DNA from 4 places in the Pseudomonas arvensis genome. Region 2 is predicted to be linked to each of the others. Evidence: predicted binding sites of a transcription regulator. Region 2 holds the regulator's gene; each other region holds the start of a gene.

The links. The regulator FliA, encoded in region 2, starts transcription of late flagellar genes. The targets are predictions, from matches to a motif close to CTAAAGTTTNNNNNNNNNNNGCCGNTAA.
Region 1: the regulator FliA is predicted to act here: its motif matches at 2,164-2,191, upstream of AB3G88_RS15765 (methyl-accepting chemotaxis protein).
Region 3: the regulator FliA is predicted to act here: its motif matches at 1,980-2,007, upstream of AB3G88_RS14120 (methyl-accepting chemotaxis protein).
Region 4: the regulator FliA is predicted to act here: its motif matches at 3,002-3,029, upstream of AB3G88_RS13505 (methyl-accepting chemotaxis protein).

What each region holds. Positions count from the first base shown of each region.
Region 1 is NZ_CP162038.1:3,544,139-3,548,708, reverse strand. Features, by position in the region: gene AB3G88_RS15785 (Bax inhibitor-1/YccA family protein) at 1-243, opposite strand, end outside; tRNA gene AB3G88_RS15780 (tRNA-Ser) at 396-486, shown strand; gene AB3G88_RS15775 (hypothetical protein) at 964-1,713, shown strand; gene AB3G88_RS15770 (hypothetical protein) at 1,837-2,106, shown strand; gene AB3G88_RS15765 (methyl-accepting chemotaxis protein) at 2,219-3,532, shown strand; gene AB3G88_RS15760 (GAF domain-containing protein) at 3,581-4,057, shown strand; gene AB3G88_RS15755 (TonB-dependent receptor family protein) at 4,239-4,570, shown strand, end outside.
Region 2 is NZ_CP162038.1:4,335,246-4,339,815, reverse strand. Features, by position in the region: gene flhA (flagellar biosynthesis protein FlhA) at 1-59, shown strand, start outside; gene flhF (flagellar biosynthesis GTPase FlhF) at 72-1,388, shown strand; gene fleN (flagellar synthesis regulator FleN) at 1,495-2,328, shown strand; gene fliA (RNA polymerase sigma factor FliA) at 2,325-3,065, shown strand; partial or broken gene AB3G88_RS19460 (chemotaxis response regulator CheY) at 3,236-3,611, shown strand; gene AB3G88_RS19455 (protein phosphatase CheZ) at 3,630-4,418, shown strand; gene AB3G88_RS19450 (chemotaxis protein CheA) at 4,430-4,570, shown strand, end outside.
Region 3 is NZ_CP162038.1:3,157,025-3,161,594, forward strand. Features, by position in the region: gene AB3G88_RS14110 (LysR family transcriptional regulator) at 1-817, opposite strand, end outside; gene AB3G88_RS14115 (aldo/keto reductase) at 935-1,930, shown strand; gene AB3G88_RS14120 (methyl-accepting chemotaxis protein) at 2,065-4,059, shown strand; gene AB3G88_RS14125 (SRPBCC family protein) at 4,149-4,570, shown strand, end outside.
Region 4 is NZ_CP162038.1:3,025,947-3,030,516, reverse strand. Features, by position in the region: gene AB3G88_RS13515 (helix-turn-helix domain-containing protein) at 1-413, opposite strand, end outside; gene AB3G88_RS13510 (B3/B4 domain-containing protein) at 575-1,270, shown strand; gene AB3G88_RS13505 (methyl-accepting chemotaxis protein) at 1,339-2,958, opposite strand; partial or broken gene AB3G88_RS13500 (DUF4224 domain-containing protein) at 3,090-3,239, opposite strand; gene AB3G88_RS13495 (hypothetical protein) at 3,427-4,047, shown strand; tRNA gene AB3G88_RS13490 (tRNA-Leu) at 4,301-4,387, opposite strand.

The sequences.
Region 1 (4,570 bases), 790 kb from region 2:
CGCCGACACCAGGCCCCAGGCCGAGTCACGCAGCTTGTTGGTCAGGAAAAACAGGCCATAGAAGCCGATCAGTACAACAAAGATATTCGGATAGCCGACGCGCATTTGCTGCGCCACGAACGCCATCACGCCGCTGAATGCGAGGGTAAGGGCGAGCAGGCCATAGGTGTTGCGCAACACGCGGCTGACTTCAAGCTGCTCAGCCTGCGCGTTACCATTCACTGCGTAATTCTGTTCGCGCATGGCGACACTCCTTCGGTTTTGAAACGTTCAGTCGCAAAGATCATAACAGACGCTCTGTAACAAGCGATGGCGAGAGTTTGACAGTGTGTTTCATTCGGGTATTATGGCGCCCGCTGAGACAGGATGGCCTACTATAATCCTGTGATGCACAAGGGAAATTGGCAGAGTGGTTGAATGCACCGGTCTTGAAAACCGGCGAACGTTAATAGCGTTCCCAGGGTTCGAATCCCTGGTTTCCCGCCAAGATTCAAACGAAAGCCCCGCGAATGCGGGGCTTTTGTGTTTCTGCGGTTTGGCAGTCCGACGGGCAATACTTCGCCGTGCCACTCCCGCAGCCAATCTTCAAGGCCGTTTCTCATCTCAATCAGCAAAAAAGCTGAGCCACCGAAAGCAGGCAGATCACTTGGGCAAACATTTGTGCTCGAATTGGATGTTTCATCGCCGTCACCTCGTTTGCAGTTGCCGGTGGTAGTGCCGTAGGCGATGTGCATACACGCGCCAGGCCGCTCGAAGGTTGAAATGCCACCCTGGCTCGCCAACAACACACGCAACTGCTCCAGAAAGTATAGACCCTAAAACGAATTCGTCACGAAACGCGCTGGCATGCGGGTCTCATGACAATTTGCCGATGCCTGTCGCACTTTTTTTGATTTCTCTGCTCTATCTTTGTCCCAGCCCCGCCGATTCCCCGCGAGGGCAGAAGAACAAGATCGGGTGCCGATGGATCGCACGTTTCCTCTTTCAAACATTCGTCGCATACGCCGGCTGCTGCTGTTGGCTGCGATCTTCATATTCGGCGCGACAGGTTGCACCCAGCAACAGGGGCAGGACATTGCCAAGCAGTTCACCAATGGCAAGCCCGATGAGTTCTTTCAGACCAGTGTCGATCGCATGGCCACCCTGGGCATGCGCGACAATCTGCAAAGCCTGTATCTGCTGATGAGCAAGCTATACCTGCGTAACCCCAGCCAGTGGCGGCAATCGGGTTATCCGGATGCGGTGAGTGCCGAGCGGGAAATTCGCCAGGCAATCGAGCAGCGTCGACCGCTGCCAGCCCTGGGTGAGCGTCGCGACCTGGTCGCGTTGAGTTACTCCTTGAGTCCGGAGTTTCAGGGCGACCGGGTGGGCGCCTTTATATACGCGATCGGCAGTATGTTGGTGACCGCCCACGGCGGGCGCATTGAGTTCTACATGACCGATTCGATCAACCCGCAGTTCGTCAGCAATGCCGCCCGCAATATCGAGAAGGCTACTTGGCTGCTGAGCAAGCGTCAGGATGCGAATGGCGTGTTGCTGCTGTTTTCCAATGAGATCTCGGAGGAGGGCAGCAACCTCAGTTTTGCCGTGGAGTTCGGCAAGATTGTGGCGCGGCTTGACCTGCTGACTCAGATGCTGGATGAGCGGTATCGGCGTATCGGTCTCAACTATGCGCAAAGTTTGTTGCTGATGAATTTCCTGCCGGTGCAGTGAACGGATGGCGAGTACGGATTTTCTCTTTTCAATGTAGGAAGTGGCCTATGTTGCGCCCCCATGCTTGAAACGCCCCGACGTCGGCAATAGCCTCGGACTTTTCCGAAAAAGTGAGGCCCTACCTTGGGTAAGCGAAAAACGGTGTGGCCGACGGACCGCGAGATACGCCTGCGCTTTATCCTCTTTGCCGTTATCGACGCCGCAAGTGTCGAGGGGGTTCCTGCCGAGTTGTTATTACCGGCGCACAAATTGCTGCGTGATTCACCCACCGAGGCGCAGTTTGTCGAGGCCCTCAGGGCAATACTGGCGGCCGACCAGATGCACGGCTTCAGGTTTGCGGTGGGCTCCGAGGCGGACGATTTGATGCAGACACTGGATAGGCCTGCCGGTTAGATCTATTTCTGTTGCGCGAGACAACTGAGTGAGCAACTAACTGTTCATCGGCCTATGCTCAAGCCGCAGGCCGCATGGCCGATGCAGTGATAACTACCTCAGGGACGCCGCCATGTTCAATCGCCGCTTGAAGAAGGATCTGCAGGACCGGGACGACGAGCTTTTCCAATTGCGACAGCTCGTTACGCAGTATGACCGCGGCATGCTCTCAATATGCCTGGATGCCGACATGCGGCTCATTGCCGTCAACGAGGATTTTGCCCGGACCCTGGGCTACTCCTGCGAGCAATTGCAGGGCCGTCTCTTGAGTGAAATTGTTCCGCCTTACGTCAGGGATTTACCTTGTTTCCGTGATTTCAATGCAGCAGTCGCCCGCTCCGAGCCGGTGAGCGACGATTACCGCTTCCTGCGCAGTGACGGCAGCCTGGCCTGGATCAACCTCACCTGGTGCCCGATCAACGCGCGCGACGGCCAGCTGTCGCAGATCCAGGGCTACGGCATCGAGGTCAGTCGCGCCATTGAGCAAGCCAAGGAAAACGAAGCGTTTATCAACGCGTTGATCCGCTCGACGGCCGTCATTCAGTTCAGATTGGATGGGACGGTGGTCACCGCCAATACCCAGTTTCTCGACGCCATGGGCTATACGCTCGATCAGATCGTCGGCAAAAAGCACAGTCTGTTTTGCACCGCGCAGGAGGCCGCTTCGAGCGGATACGCTGCGTTCTGGCAAACCCTCAATCGCGGCGAATTTGTTGCCAGCCGCTTCAAGCGTGTGGACAGTCGCGGCAACGAGGTCTGGCTCGAAGCCACCTACAACCCGGTGCACGACGCCGAGGGCAAGCTGTGCAAAGTGGTCAAGTTTGCCAGTGTGGTCACCGACCAGGTCTTGCGCGAGTCCGAGGTCAAGGCCGCCGCCGGCGTGGCCTACGAGGTTTCTTTACAAACCGACGTCACGGCCGAACGCGGCGCGGCGGTTGTGCAAGACACCGTGCAGACCATGCAAAACATTGCTCTGCAAATGCAATCCGCCACCGGCAGCATTGAGGCGCTGGGCAAACAGTCGCTGCTGATCAGCGCGATTGTGCAGACCATCGGCGGCATCGCCGCGCAAACCAATCTGCTTGCACTCAATGCCGCCATTGAGGCTGCTCGTGCAGGTGAACAGGGCCGTGGATTCGCGGTGGTAGCGGATGAAGTAAGGCAATTGGCCAGCCGTACCAGCACGGCAACCGAAGAGATCGTCAGCGTGGTCCAACAGAACCAGCGCCTCGCCGACGAAGCCATTACCGAGATGTTCAGCAGTCGCGAGCAGGCTGAGCAAGGCTTGACACTGGCCAACCAGGCTGGCGCCGTCATCACGGAGATTCAGGGTGGCGCCAAGCAGGTGGTGAACGCAGTGGGGCGTTTTGCGAACGAACTGCAATAGCCCAGGCATAGGGCTGCTTGGTTTTGATTTGAGAATCAGGAGAGTGCTATCAAACCTTTAACCCCTGAAGAACTGGCGGTCATCGCCGAGATAGAAACAGCGTCCAATATCCTGCGCCTGACCACGCGCTTGACGGATATGCGCTTCTCGGCGATCTCGAAGATGACCGACACCCACTGGGTGGCCTGCGCGGTGTACGACGAGCTGCATTTTGGCGTGGAGGTCGGGCATGAATTACAGCTTGAAGCCACGCTGTGCAACGGTCTGCGGGCCAATCCCAAGCCCATCATTATCGAACACGCCAGCAAGGATCCGGTGTTCTGGCAAAATCCTTTGCCCAGTAAACATGGCTTCGAAAGCTACATCTCCCTGCCGATTGTCTTCTCCGACGGCAGCGTCTTCGGCACCTTGTGCGCCTTGGACGTGTTGCCGAAAAAGCTCGAGAACCCGCAAATGGTCGAGATACTCACGATTTTCACCCGGCTGATCAGCACCACTCTGGAATTGCAGTACAGCAGGGCCTGACTTCGGGCTATCTGAGTCAGCGTTAGATCGTTTATTTCCTTGTAAGTAAAATCGGTCCGACACTGTTGTGGGAAGGGGCTGGTCCGTTAATAAGGCGTGACTTGCCGGGCATCGTTGGCTTCCCATCACTGTTCGCGTGATGGCCCTGCCGTTCACGCCCCCGAATTCCAAGGACCCACCCATGCTGCTGCGCCAACCTCCATTCCTGTTTGCTGCCTTGACCTTAAGCTCGCTGGTGCACGCCGAAGACCTGCAATTGGCACCGGTCGAAGTCACCACGGCTGAAGCGAGTGCGGGCGAAGTGGCTCAGGCGCAGCTCAAGAGCGTGCCCGGCGCCACCAATTACATCGACATGGGCAGCGTGCAGCAGGGGCGGGTGAGCACCAACGAAGATGTGTTCAAGTACCAGCCGGGGGTGTACGCCAAGGCGGCGAACAACGAAGGGGTGAAACTGTCGATTCGCGGGTCGGGCCTCAACCGCAGCCCTGGCTCCCATGCGTCGGGGCTTTACGA
Region 2 (4,570 bases):
AGGAAATTCCTGACAACAAGCAAGTGACTATCGTCGCGACAGTAGGGCCCAACGGCTGAGGGTAGTGGGTTATGCAAGTGAAGCGTTTTTTCGCCGCCGATATGCGTCAGGCCATGAAACTGGTCCGTGATGAGCTGGGCGCCGACGCCGCGATTATCGGCAACCGTCGTATTGCCGGTGGTGTCGAGCTGACGGCTGCCCTGGATTACACCCCCTCGGCACTGGCGCCCCGTGTGCCGAACATGGAGCTCGAAGACGAGCTGCGCAAGACCGCCTCGCGCATCGTCTCGGCCCAGGCTGAACTGAGCATGCGTGGCGACAGCGATACCACCACCAATCGCCAGTTGTTCGCCGGCCTGCCGCTGACCGCTGCCGAGCCCCTGGTTGAGCCGACCTTCGTCGAGCCGCCGCGTCCTGCCGCGCCAGCCCCGGCCGCGGCTGTCGACCAGCGTGTGTTCGACTCGATGCGCTTTGAACTCAACGGCCTGCGCGAACTGCTCGAAGTGCAGCTCGGCTCGCTGGCCTGGACGCAACTGCAAGGCAGCAAACCGCAACAGGCCAACCTGTGGCGCCGCCTGCAACGCATCGGCTTGTCCGGCCCGTTGTCCCGCGACCTGCTGGCCCTGACCACCGAAATCGAAGAACCACGCCAGGCCTGGCGCATGTTGCTGGCCCACTTGGCGCGGATGATTACTACCCCGGAAATCGAACCCCTGGAAGAGGGCGGTATCATTGCCATGGTCGGCCCTGCCGGCATGGGCAAGACCACCACCCTGGCCAAGCTGGCAGCGCGTTATGTGCTCAAGTACGGCGCGAACAACATCGCGCTGGTGAGCATGGACAGCTACCGCATCGGCGCCCAGGAGCAACTCAAGACGCTGGGCCGCATCCTCAATGTGCCGGTGACCCACGTCGACCCGGGCCAATCCCTGGCCAACGCCCTCGACCCGCTGCTGCGCAAGCGCGTGGTGCTGATCGACACCGCTGGCCTGCAAGCCAGCGACCCGGCGTTGCGCATGCAGCTGGAAAGCCTGGCCGGGCGTGGCATCAAGTCGAAAAATTACCTGGTGCTTGCAACCACCAGCCAGAAACAGGTTCTTACCGCTGCGTACCATAGCTACAAGCGCTGCGGCCTGGCCGGTTGCATCCTGACCAAACTGGATGAAACCGCCAGCCTGGGCGAAGTGTTGAGCCTGGCTATCAGCCATGAACTACCGGTTGCCTACCTGACCGACGGGCCGCGGATCCCGGATGATCTGCATCTGCCGCGCCGTCATCAGTTGGTCAGCCGCGCCGTCAGCGTGCAAATGCAAGAAGAGCCTAGCGAGGAAGCGATGGCCGATATGTTCGCCGACCTCTACCACAACCCGGCAAAACGGGTCGGTTGAAGTCAGGATGAACACCGTGAAATGTACCTACATCGATGGTCTGCAAGCGATTCACGCGGCCAAGCCATGTAGCCTGCGTCTAAGCAAGACAAGGTAAAGAAATAAAATGGGCAGCATGCATCCCGTACAGGTGATCGCGGTGACCGGCGGCAAAGGTGGCGTCGGGAAAACTAACGTGTCAGTGAATTTGTCCCTGGCCCTGGCAGAGCTTGGCCGTCGCGTCATGCTGCTGGACGCTGACCTGGGGCTGGCGAACGTCGACGTTCTGCTGGGACTGACGCCCAAACATACCCTTGCCGATGTGATCGAAGGGCGCTGCGAGCTGCGCGATGTGCTGCTCCAGGGCCCCGGTGGGATCCGCATCGTGCCGGCCGCCTCCGGCACCCAGAGCATGGTGCACCTGAGCCCGGCGCAACATGCCGGCCTGATCCAGGCATTCAGTGATATCGGCGACAACCTCGACGTGCTGGTGATCGACACCGCCGCCGGGATCGGCGAGTCCGTGGTCAGCTTCGTGCGCGCCGCGCAGGAAGTGTTGCTGGTGGTCTGCGATGAACCCACCTCGATCACCGACGCCTACGCCCTGATCAAACTGCTTAACCGTGACTACGGCATGAACCGCTTCCGCGTCCTGGCCAACATGGCCCAGAGCCCGCAGGAAGGGCGCAACCTGTTCGCCAAGTTGACCAAGGTCACGGATCGCTTTCTCGATGTCGCCTTACAATACGTCGGCGCAGTTCCCTACGACGAGTGTGTGCGCAAGGCTGTGCAAAAGCAGCGTGCGGTCTACGAAGCGTTCCCTCGTTCCAAATGCGCACTGGCGTTCAAGGCTATTGCCCAGAAGGTCGATACCTGGCCGTTGCCCGCCAACCCACGGGGGCATCTGGAGTTTTTCGTCGAGCGATTGGTACATCAGACGAGCGCAGGACCGGTGCTATGACAGCGAACGGCTACAACGCCTACAAGAAGTCTGCCCGTGACAGTCAGGGTGAGTTGATTGAGCGCTATGCGCCGCTGGTCAAGCGTATCGCCTATCACCTGTTGGCACGCCTGCCTGCCAGCGTGCAGGTCGAAGACCTGATCCAGGCCGGCATGATCGGCTTGCTCGAAGTGTCGACCAAGTACGACGCCAGCAAAGGCGCGAGTTTCGAGACGTATGCGGGCATCCGCATCCGTGGCGCGATGCTCGATGAGGTGCGTAAAGGCGATTGGGCACCGCGTTCGGTGCATCGCAATACGCGCATGGTCAGTGACGCAATTCGTGCAATTGAAGCAAAAACCGGCCGCGACGCTAAAGATCACGAAGTTGCGGCCGAACTCCAATTGAGTCTCGACGATTACTACGGGATTTTGAACGATACCTTGGGCAGCCGCCTGTTCAGTTTCGACGACCTGTTGCAGGACGGCGAACACGAAGGGTTGCACGAGGACGGCGCGAGCGCGCACATGGAGCCGTCACGTGACTTGGAGGATGAACGCTTCCAGGGCGCATTGGCGGACGCCATTGCCAACTTGCCCGAGCGCGAGCGGTTAGTGTTGGCGCTGTACTACGACGAAGAGCTGAACCTCAAGGAAATCGGTGAGGTCCTGGGGGTCAGCGAATCGCGTGTCAGCCAGTTGCACAGCCAATGCGCAGCCCGCTTGCGGGGGCGTTTGGGAGAGTGGCGAGCGCGCTGACAGGCAGTGTGGGGAGCACTGCAAAGCGATACCGCGATGGTGATAGGCCATCGCGGGTTCGATCCGTGGTGCCCCCGGCAGTCCTTTTTGTGTAATGCCTGTTGATTGAAATGGCGCGTCCAGGTGCTGGGCGCGTTTAAGACTGCTTGGAGGTCGAATTGGACAAGAACATGAAAATCCTCATCGTTGATGACTTCTCAACGATGCGGCGGATCATAAAAAACCTGTTGCGTGACCTTGGGTTCACAAACACGGTCGAGGCGGATGACGGCCTTACGGCGATTCCGATCCTCAACAGCGGGAGCATCGACTTTCTGGTAACGGACTGGAACATGCCAGGCATGACGGGCATCGACTTGTTGCGCCACGTGCGCGCCGACGAAAAATTGCGCAGTCTTCCCGTGTTGATGGTAACCGCCGAAGCCAAGCGTGAGCAGATCATCGAAGCCGCCCAAGCCGGGGTCAACGGTTACGTGGTCAAGCCATTCACTGCACAGGCCTTGAAAGAGAAGATCGAAAAAGATCTTTGAACGCATCCACGGCTAATGCCATCGCGGGGGAGCTATGGAGCATAACGAATCGTCACAGGGAGACTTCGAGTCCACCCTGAAAAAGCATGCTCACCAGTTGGTCGACAGCCTTGAAAAAGGCCATTTCGGCGACGCGGTGCAGTTGATCCATGAGCTCAACCAGACCCGTGACCGCGGCCTGTACCAGGAAGTGGGCAAGCTCACACGCGAGCTGCACAGTGCGATCGTCAATTTTCAGATTGACCCGCACATGCCCCAGGCCGAAGAAATCTCGCAGATCACTGATGCCACCGAACGCCTGTCCTACGTGGTCAGGCTGACCGAGGCCGCGGCCAACCGCACCATGGACCTGGTGGAAAACGCCACGCCTCTGGTCAATGGCATGGCCACTGAAGCCCAGGCGCTGAGCGTTGACTGGGGCCGCTTCATGCGTCGTGAAGTGGGGGCTGAAGAGTTTCGTGAATTGGCCCGTCGGGTTGACGGTTTCCTGTCGCGCAGCGAACAGGAAAACCGCACGGTCGCCAGCAACCTCAATGACATCCTGCTGGCCCAGGATTATCAGGACCTCACCGGTCAGGTGATCAAGCGCGTGACCCAGTTGGTCACCGAAGTGGAAAGCAATCTGCTCAAATTGGTGCTCATGGCTGGCCAGGTAGACCGTTTTGCCGGCATCGAACATGACCGCGAAGCGATCCTCTCTGAAAAAGATCCACAAAAACATCTCGCCAAGGGTGAAGGTCCGCAGATTCATGCCGATAAACGTGAAGACGTTGTGTCAGGTCAGGATGACGTAGATGACCTGTTATCCAGTTTAGGCTTCTAAGGAGCACCCACATGAGCTTCGGCGCCGATGAAGAGATCCTTCAGGATTTCCTTGTAGAGGCCGGCGAAATTTTAGAGCAACTGTCCGAACAACTGGTCGAGCTGGAAAGCCGACCGGATGATGCGAACCTGCTCAATGCAATTTTTCGCGGT
Region 3 (4,570 bases), 1.2 Mb from region 2:
ACAGGGCAGTCAGCGCCATTTTCGGCACCGGGATACCGGGCAACACATGCACCAGTATGCCTTCGGCCAATTGGCGCATGGCGTGATAATGCGGCGCCTGGATCAAACCGAACCCAGCCTCGCACGCCGCGAAGTAAGCGTCGGAACTGTTGACGGCGACGCGCTTGGCCAGGTTGACCAGACGCAGTTCGGCGCCAAGCTCGAACTCCAGGCCGAAGCGCTTGCCACTGGCGCTGGAGACGTACTCGACCATCTGATGCCGAGCCAGGTCTTCCAGGGTTTCGGGCACCCCCATGCGTTCAAGGTACGCAGGGCTGGCCAGGGTGATTTGATCCATCATTGCCAACGGCCGCGCCACCAGGGATTCGTCCAGTGCCAGCCCGCCACGCAGCACGCAGTCCACACCTTCGCGAATCAGGTCCACCGGACGATCGTTCAGGCCGATTTCCAAGTCGATCTGCGGATACCGGGCGGTAAATGTCGGCAAGGCCGGGATCACCAGGTAGCGGCCGATACCCGCCGGCATATCAATGCTCAAGGTGCCGCGCGGGTTTTGGCGCTGGGTGGAGAACACCGCTTCGGTTTCCTCCAGGTCCGTGAGCAACTGCACACACCGCTGGTAATACGCGGCGCCGTCCAGGGTCGGGCTGACCTGGCGCGTGGTGCGCTGCAACAATTGCACGCCCAGGTGCGCCTCCAGTTGCTTGATCAGCACGGTCACCGAGGCGCGAGGCAGTTGCAGGCTGTCGGCGGCCTTGGCGAAGCCGCCCAGCTCGACGATCCGGGTGAATACGCGCATGGCGTTGAAACGGTCCAAAGGGCACGTCCTGTGTGGATTGTTTAGATATTACGAACAGTGATAGTGGTTTTAGCCTGTTTATCCCGATTTTGTCGAGAGTAACAATGAACGCCTTCATCAACAGGAGCTCAACCCATGCACACTCGTCAACTCGGTAAAAACGGCCCTCGCGTCTCCGCCATCGGCCTCGGCTGCATGGGCATGACTGACTTTTACGCACCCGACAGCGACACCACCGAAGCCACCGCCACCCTGCACCGCGCCCTGGAACTGGGGGTCAACTTCCTCGACACCGCCGACATGTACGGCCCGCACACCAACGAGCAACTGATCGGCAAGGCCATCGCCGGCAAGCGCGACCAGGTGTTCCTGGCCAGCAAATTCGGGATCGTCCGCGATCCGGCGAACCCAGCCCTGCGCGGCGTCAACGGCCGCCCGCAATACATCCGCGATTCGATCAACGGCACCCTGCAACGCCTTGGCGTAGATACTCTGGACCTGTACTACCAGCACCGCATCGACCCGCAGGTCGCCATCGAAGAAACCGTTGGCGCCATGGCTGATCTGGTCAAGGAAGGCAAGGTACGTTATCTGGGCCTGAGCGAAGCCTCGGCCGCTACCTTGGAACGGGCGCACAAGGTTCACCCCATCAGCGCACTGCAAAGTGAATACTCGCTGTGGAGCCGCGACCAGGAGCACAACGGCTGCCTCGCCGCCTGCCAACGCCTGGGCATTGCGTTTGTGCCCTACAGCCCGCTGGGGCGTGGTTTTCTCACCGGCGCGCTGAAACGCCCTGAAGACTTCGCTGCCGATGACTATCGCCGCACCAATCCGCGCTTTCAGGGCGAGAACTTCGCGAAAAATCTGGAACTGGTAAAGCAGGTCCAGAACCTTGCGGCTGAAAAAGGCGTGACCGCCGGCCAACTGGCGCTGGCCTGGGTATTGGCGCAAGGCGAATACATCGTGCCGATCCCCGGAACCAAGCAGCGCAAATACCTGGAAGAGAATGTGGCGGCGGTCTCAATCGCCCTCACCGCGCAGGAGTTGGCGGCGCTGGAGACGATCTTTCCGGCCGATGCAACTGCCGGCCTGCGCTACCCCGCAGAGGTCATGGCGATGCTGGATATCTGACGAGGGGGGCGCCGTCTGGCGGCGCCTCTATTTTCTTGCACGGACGTACCTAAAGCTGCGCATTGTCAGGCCGATAGCCCTACGAAGCTCCAAAAAAGCCGCGTCGATAATAAACGCTTCGTAAGGACGGCCCCATGCCCCCACTGCGCTCTATCCAAGCCCGCTATACCCTGTTTCTGGTGCTGTTCGTCCTGGTGTTGTTCGTGTTGACCGTCGTGGGTATCGGCCAGTTGGTCGCGCCCAAGCTGCGACAGACCGAAGAACAGGTGGTGCTCAATCGCATCAGTGAGGTGGCCGAACAGATTCAGGGCGAACTGAACAAGGTTCAGGCCCAGCAACGCACCATCACCCAAACCATCCCGTTGCTCGACAGCGATGCCATCGACAAGGTGCTGCCGGGGCTGGTCGACCAATATGGCGAGCTGAAAGTATTCGGCGGCGGCATCTGGCCGCTGCCCAACCAGCGCACGCCGGGGCGCAACAAACACAGCACGTTCTGGCACCGCGATGCGTCGGGCAAGCTGGCAGTGAACACCTTCTGGAACAGCGACCCCGCGCCCAACTATTACGATCAGAGCTGGTACAAGGGCGGCCTCGCGTCGCCACGCGGGCAATGCGCCTGGGCCGCGGCCTACAAGGACGACGCCAGCCAGGAGCCGCGCACCAACTGCGCCATGGCGATCCAGCGTGACGGCGCCGCGTATGGCGTGGCCACTATCGACGTGACCCTGGGTTTCTTCAATGACCTGGTCGCCAGCAAGGAAAAAGACATCGGCGGGCAAATGCTGATCGTCGAAGGCGACGGCAAGATCATCAGCAACAGCTCGCGCCTGAGCAGCCCGGTGGTGTTGAAGAACATCAGCGAACTGACCGCGACCTCGGCATTTGCCACCCAGGTCAGCAAAGCCCTGGCTCATCGCGACCAGGCGCTGCAACGCGGCGAGTTCGACAACGGCGGCGTCGCCAGCACGTTCTATATGCGCCCCATCGAAGGCACGCCGTGGTTCCTCGCCACCGCCCTGCCCACTTCGCTGATTACCGCCCAGCGCGACGACGTGCTCGGCAGCCTGGCGCTGGTGCAGATCCCGATGGTGTTGTTGCTGGTGTTGCTGGCCGCGTATGCGATCCGCCAGCTGGTGCAGCGCATGAAGACCCTGAAAGCCAACATCGACGCGCTGTCCGCCGGCGATGCCGACCTCACGCGGCGCATCACCATCCGCGCCGAAGACGAGTTGGGTGCCATCGGTCATTCGGTGAACCGCTTTATCGTCTACCTGCAAAACATGATCGGCGAGGTCACCCAGGCCACCGGCGCGATGTCGTCGGGCCTTGAGCAACTGCAACAGACCTCGGCCCACACCAACCAGATCCTGGTGCGCCACGCCTCGGAAACCGACCAGACCGTCACCGCCATCACCGAGATGAGTTCCACCGCCGACAACGTGGCGCAAAACGCCGCCGAAACCGCCTCGTTCACCCAGCGCGCCAATGAACATGCCGACCGCTCCCGCGTGGTGGTTGGGGAAGCGTCCACCAGCGTCAGCGCCTTGATCGGCGAAGTCGCCAGCGCCACCCACACCGTGGAAAACATGCGCCAGGACGCCGCACGCATCACCGAAACCCTCGGCGTGATCGGCGCCATTGCCGGCCAGACCAACCTGCTGGCTCTCAACGCCGCGATTGAAGCGGCCCGGGCCGGCGAGCAAGGCCGTGGCTTTGCCGTGGTAGCCGACGAAGTCCGCGCCCTGGCCGCGCGCACCCAGGCCAGCACCTCGCAGATCAACGAGATGCTGGCACGCCTGACGGCCGGGGTGAGTTCGTCGGTCGCGGCCATGGAAAACACCCAGGCCAGTTGCCAATCGGCGGCGGATGCCACGGCGCGGGTAAACACCGGGCTGGATGAAATGGCCGGTTCCGTCAGCCATATCAACAACCTCAGCACCCAGATCGCCACGGCCGCCGAGCAGCAAAGCGCGGTGACCGAAGAGATCAACCGCAGCATGGTGCAGATCCGACATATGGTCGAAGAGCTGGTACAAAGTGGCCATGCCACTGAAACCAATACCCAGAGCCTGCTGGACGCCAATGGCCGGGTGATAGCCTTGATGAGCCGCTTTAAAGTGCGCTGATCAATTCTCTGAATGCTCCCGTGCAAAGCGCGGGAGTCGGACTATTCTGACAGCTCCAAGTGTCAGCCCCGCCACACAGGAGGTGTGCCATGCGCGTTGTCGAGCAGTCGGTCCGCTTGGAGCGGATCAGTCAGGAACGCTTTATCCAGGCCCCCATCGATGCCGTCTACGGCTATGTGACCCAACCGGATCGCTGGCACGAATGGCACCCCACCTCCCTCAGTGCCGATACCGGTACCACCGGCTCACTCCCCGCCGGTGCACGCTTTAACGAAATGATCGACCTGCTCGGTGTACGCGTACCCATGAGCTACCGCGTGCAGATCGCCCAGCGTCCAAGCGAGTTCAAGGCCGTGTTCACTTCGCTGGCCGTCGATGGCTCCCTCCACTACTTCCTCCAGCCGTTTCGCGACGGCACGCTGTTCAAGCGCATCCTGACCTATGAGACCGAATTGCAGTTGGCCAGCCTGCATGAGCGCATGATCGAGCTTTCGGCCAAGGCGCTGGACCG
Region 4 (4,570 bases), 1.3 Mb from region 2:
CCCTGTGAAGCGAAAGACTCGCCTGGGTGCATTTCCCAACGCCACAGCTCGATCATATTCGGGCCGGAGGTTCCCGCAAGAAGGCGCGCTGTTCCTCCCTGATCCCCGGTCCAGAGCGTGGGGATGTCTTGACTGTCGATGATATGGGCGGATGGGGCTTCGGTCACATTGACGATGTCTGCAACGGACAGGCCCAACGCGGCGGCGATTTTGCAAAGGATGCCGATACTGGGGTTCGCCGTACATTTCTCTATTTCGACAACCATTCCTTTGCTCACGCCAGCGCGGCGGGAAAGCTCATCCAGCGTGATCTTCTGCGCTTTGCGCGCCTGTTTGAGAGTGCGCGCAACGGCCAGGCTGACGGCTTGAGCATCAGCGCCAGGGGTAGTCGACAGGCTGGTATTGGTGGTCATTGATGAGGGTCATGAGGAAAAAATGTGCTGGGATTCTCGGCCTTTATCAGCAGCTCCGTCAACCAGATCATCCGTTATAGTAGATGATATTGGTCATTATATTGACTTTGCTGGTCGTCAATGACTAGCATGAAATACATTCAGGTTCCTGGAGGTTTTTGATGCTGTCCGTACTGCCGTTAATCGATCCAGCCGTTGCCCAGTTGGTGCCGGAGTTCAGGGCTCTGAGCATCGTGGTGGAAGCTGCGCCACTGGCTCATCCTGAGGTGGCTCAGGTCGCGCTGGACCGTGCTTGCAAGGCCGTGCAGGAAGGTGGGCCAAGCTGGGGAGAAGCCCATTTGGCCGCATGGGCTGAGACATACCGAAAGTTTGGGGCCAAGCCGCAACGCACGCCTTGTTCAGCTGAAGCGCTGCGTAAACGAGTTTTACGTGACGGCAGCTTGCCTAGTCTGGATCCCATCGTCGATCTCTACAACGCAATCAGCATCGAGTACGCCATCCCGGTTGGAGGGGAAAACATTGAGGCCTATGTGGGCTCCCCACGGCTCGTAGTCGCAGATGGCACTGAGCCTTTTGACACGATGAAAGAGGGGGTTCCTGCTTTCGAGTATCCGGATGCCGGCGAGGTTGTCTGGCGCGATGACAAAGGCGTGACCTGCCGTCGCTGGAATTGGCGGCAAGGCGTCAGGACCCGTCTCGGTGCTGACGCGAAGAGCATGTGGTTCATTCTGGAGAGTCTGCCGGCGATGCCGCTTGAAGCCTTGACGGAAGCGGGTGACAAACTCATCGAAGGGTTGCAGCAAATGATGCCGGGCGTCCAGATCGAAAGCTCACTGATTGGTCCTGGGGCCGGATAGTCGATAGATCATTTTCTGACCATCCCTAGAGCGCTTTTGAGTCTTGGATTTTCAGTAATCGCCCTTTTTCACACCACGAATTTGTTAACCAAATGATTCAGGTTAACCGCCAGTTTGGACATTTCGCCACACGCACTGGCTGTCTGGCTGGCACCCGCAGCACTCTGAGTTGCCAGCTCGCGAATACTGACCAGATTGCGGTCAACCTCACGGGCAACATGCGACTGCTCTTCAGAGGCCGTGGCAATCAGGAGATTACGCTCGTTGATCTGAACAATGGCCGTGGCTATTTGATCCAGCGAGGTGCTGGCCTCTTGAGCAACGCCAAGTGATTCGGTCGCCAGGTCCTTGCTCGTGTTCATCGCCTTTACAGCCAGGTCAGAGTCGTTCTGGATGGCAGCGATCATCTGCTCGATTTCTTGAGTCGATATCTGGGTGCGATGGGCCAAAGCCCTTACTTCGTCAGCAACTACCGCAAACCCACGGCCTTGCTCGCCTGCGCGTGCTGCCTCGATAGCAGCGTTCAAAGCCAAAAGGTTGGTTTGTTCTGCAATCGCCCGAATCACCTCGACAACTTTAGTGATGCTCTGTGCACGATCTGACAAACCTTGAATTTGTTCGCTTGTGTTTTCAACGTTAACGTTCAGCTTTTGAATGGAGCTCAATGTCTGCGCCACTCGGGCCAAACCTACCTCGGTATAGCCTTGGGTGCGCTTTGACTCTTCTGAAGCTGACTCCGCGTTACGAGCGACTTCATCAACAGCAGCGCTCATTTCCGTGACAGCTGTGGCAGCCTGATTGACCTCGTCATTTTGGGCGACAAGACCCCGACTCGACTCCTCAGTTACGGCTGTCATCTCTTCTGACGCAGAGGCCAACTGGGTGGATGAATCGGATATCTGCATAATTGTAGTGCGCAGGTTTGTCTGCATCTGCGCGAGCGCCTTCAACAGTCGCCCGACCTCATCCGTCCCGCTGACCAAAACTTCCTTGGAGAGGTCACTGGCCGCGATACGCTCTGCCACAGACAGGGCATCGTTAATCGGAGAGGTGATACTTTTTGTCAGTAATAATGCCAATCCAACCGTCAAGATGACCACGCCCGTTATAAGGCCGACAACAAGCCAAAAGCCATTGTTATAGAAGTCGGTCGCGTTTTGCCCAGCCCTCGCCGCACCTTCATCGTTAAAGGTGGTCAACTCCTTGATCTGCTGCTCCATGGTATTCGTCAGGGGACGGATGTTGTTACTCACCTGACTGACCGCGGCCGCTATGTCCCCCTGTCTCATCAACGGTTCGAGAATATCCAGTTGTTTGGAATAGGCATCGGCGCTGTTTTTTACCGGTGTATAAAACGAACGCTCCTTATCACTCGCGATCAGAGGCTCATAATTCGCCACTGCATCGATGAACGCTTTGCGGTAGCCAGGGAAGCTTTCAATATTCTTTTGAAGAGACTGAGGGTCAGCAAGGCCTCGCTGTGTTTCGAGCCTCAGACGAAGTGTCGCTTTATCCATCAACGCCGTTTGTCGGATGCTAGCCATCCAGTTGAGTTCGACATCTTTTTCGGAGTCCCTCAGCTTGCCCATCTGCAGAACTGCAAATGCGCCGAGCACAAATACCAACGCAATAATTAGCGCGAAAAACAGAGCGGCGCGTGGTGCTACGTTGAGGTTTCTAAGGCGCATTCGGGATTCCTGTTTTCCAACTGTGGTTGATACGTTCGACAGGCTATCGACCCAAAGTTGGGAACCTTAAGGATATTGCCGCAAAGGCCATGTGGTTGCCGACACAGCGCCGGTTGAAAAAATTCAGTCTGGGTTAAGGCGTTGGCGATAACGCAAGGCCAACCGCTGCGCTTGATGGGGTGGCGAATCCCGTTCCGCTTTAGCACTTGCACCTGGCGGGTTTTCGTTTTTGCGCCTGTGAGTGTGCAAACCTCCTCGTGCGACAGAAAATGAATATCCATACCTACCTTCCGCCGCGCGCAGTGGGTCGCGCTGTCTTGATGATGTGGATGACTTTGAAGGGGAAGGTTATTGCGTGGTGACGCGAGTAATCGAAGTGCGGAGCGCGACGAGAAGGGCCCGTGATCCGTTTCCAGACTGTCCAGCAGTAGTGGTAACGTCTGCGCTGTCATCCCTGGAGACGGCCAAATGAATCATCAAAGTCCAGCTAACGCCACAGCAACAAATGCTGGCAAGGTAAGTACTGCCCACCCGCCTATTTGGTATTACGGCCCCGAAATACCAATTATCGGAAACAATGGTATGGGCGTTTTTGGCGTCTCCCTTGCGCTGCTTCTGCTTTTACCGGGCTACGGGCTTGCGACGTTCCTTTTCACAGGGCCGGACGTCATTCATGGTGTGCAGCCTAACCATGGTGAAGGCCTCACAGCGTCATCCTTCATTCTGTTAATGCTGGCCAGTGCAGTGCTCATTGGTGCGTTCTTTGCTTGGGTTGTCTCTGAGCCTCAAGTGCAGGCCTTCACGTTCGACGGAAATCAGCAACTGCTGACCCTCACCATAACCCGCCGTTGTCGAAGCCCCATCGAAGTACGCGTCCCGTTTAGCGAAATCATCTACATTTGCCCTTATGTGATGAATTCGTTTGCTCATGATGGACATTTTCACGTCGCGTATCGCGGAGCGAAGGGCAAGGTTTTTGGGTATCGTCTAGGGGACGGTACTTCTCTCGAAAATATTGAGTTTCATGGGGCGTGGTTGCGTGGAATGGTAGGAGAGCGAATGTGCGAGCTGACGGATCTCGACGACTGAAAGCAGCCTAAAGCCTGTCTGAGCTACCGCACTATTGGTCGGCCCATCAGGTGTTCATTAGTCATACGGCATTCCTTGCCGGGCCATGCCCGGGCGGCGGAGTGGGAAAACTCAAACGCTATATGCACATAGAGCAGTCGAGACGTGAAAGGTTTGGGAGTGGTGTTCGTCGGCAGGACGCCGGGGGTAGGGAATTGCGGAACAGAAAAGATAAGGGCCTGCCCAGGTTTCCCCGGCAAGCCCTTGATATCCTTGGTGCCCGAACCCGGAATCGAACCGGGACGCCCTTACGAGCGGGGGATTTTAAGTCCCATGCGTCTACCAGTTTCGCCATTCGGGCGGTAGCGCGATGCAGCAGGGTTGGGAATATATAGATCCAGGCGCGTATGCGCAAGGCCGCAAAGCAGCTTTGTTGTGCGCGGGCCAGGGTGAAAAAGCTCGAAAGATCAGTGATCTACGGAGGCTTTAAGAGAAAATCCAGAGGATTCCCACGGCTTGGGAACAAGACTCATACCAAACAGCC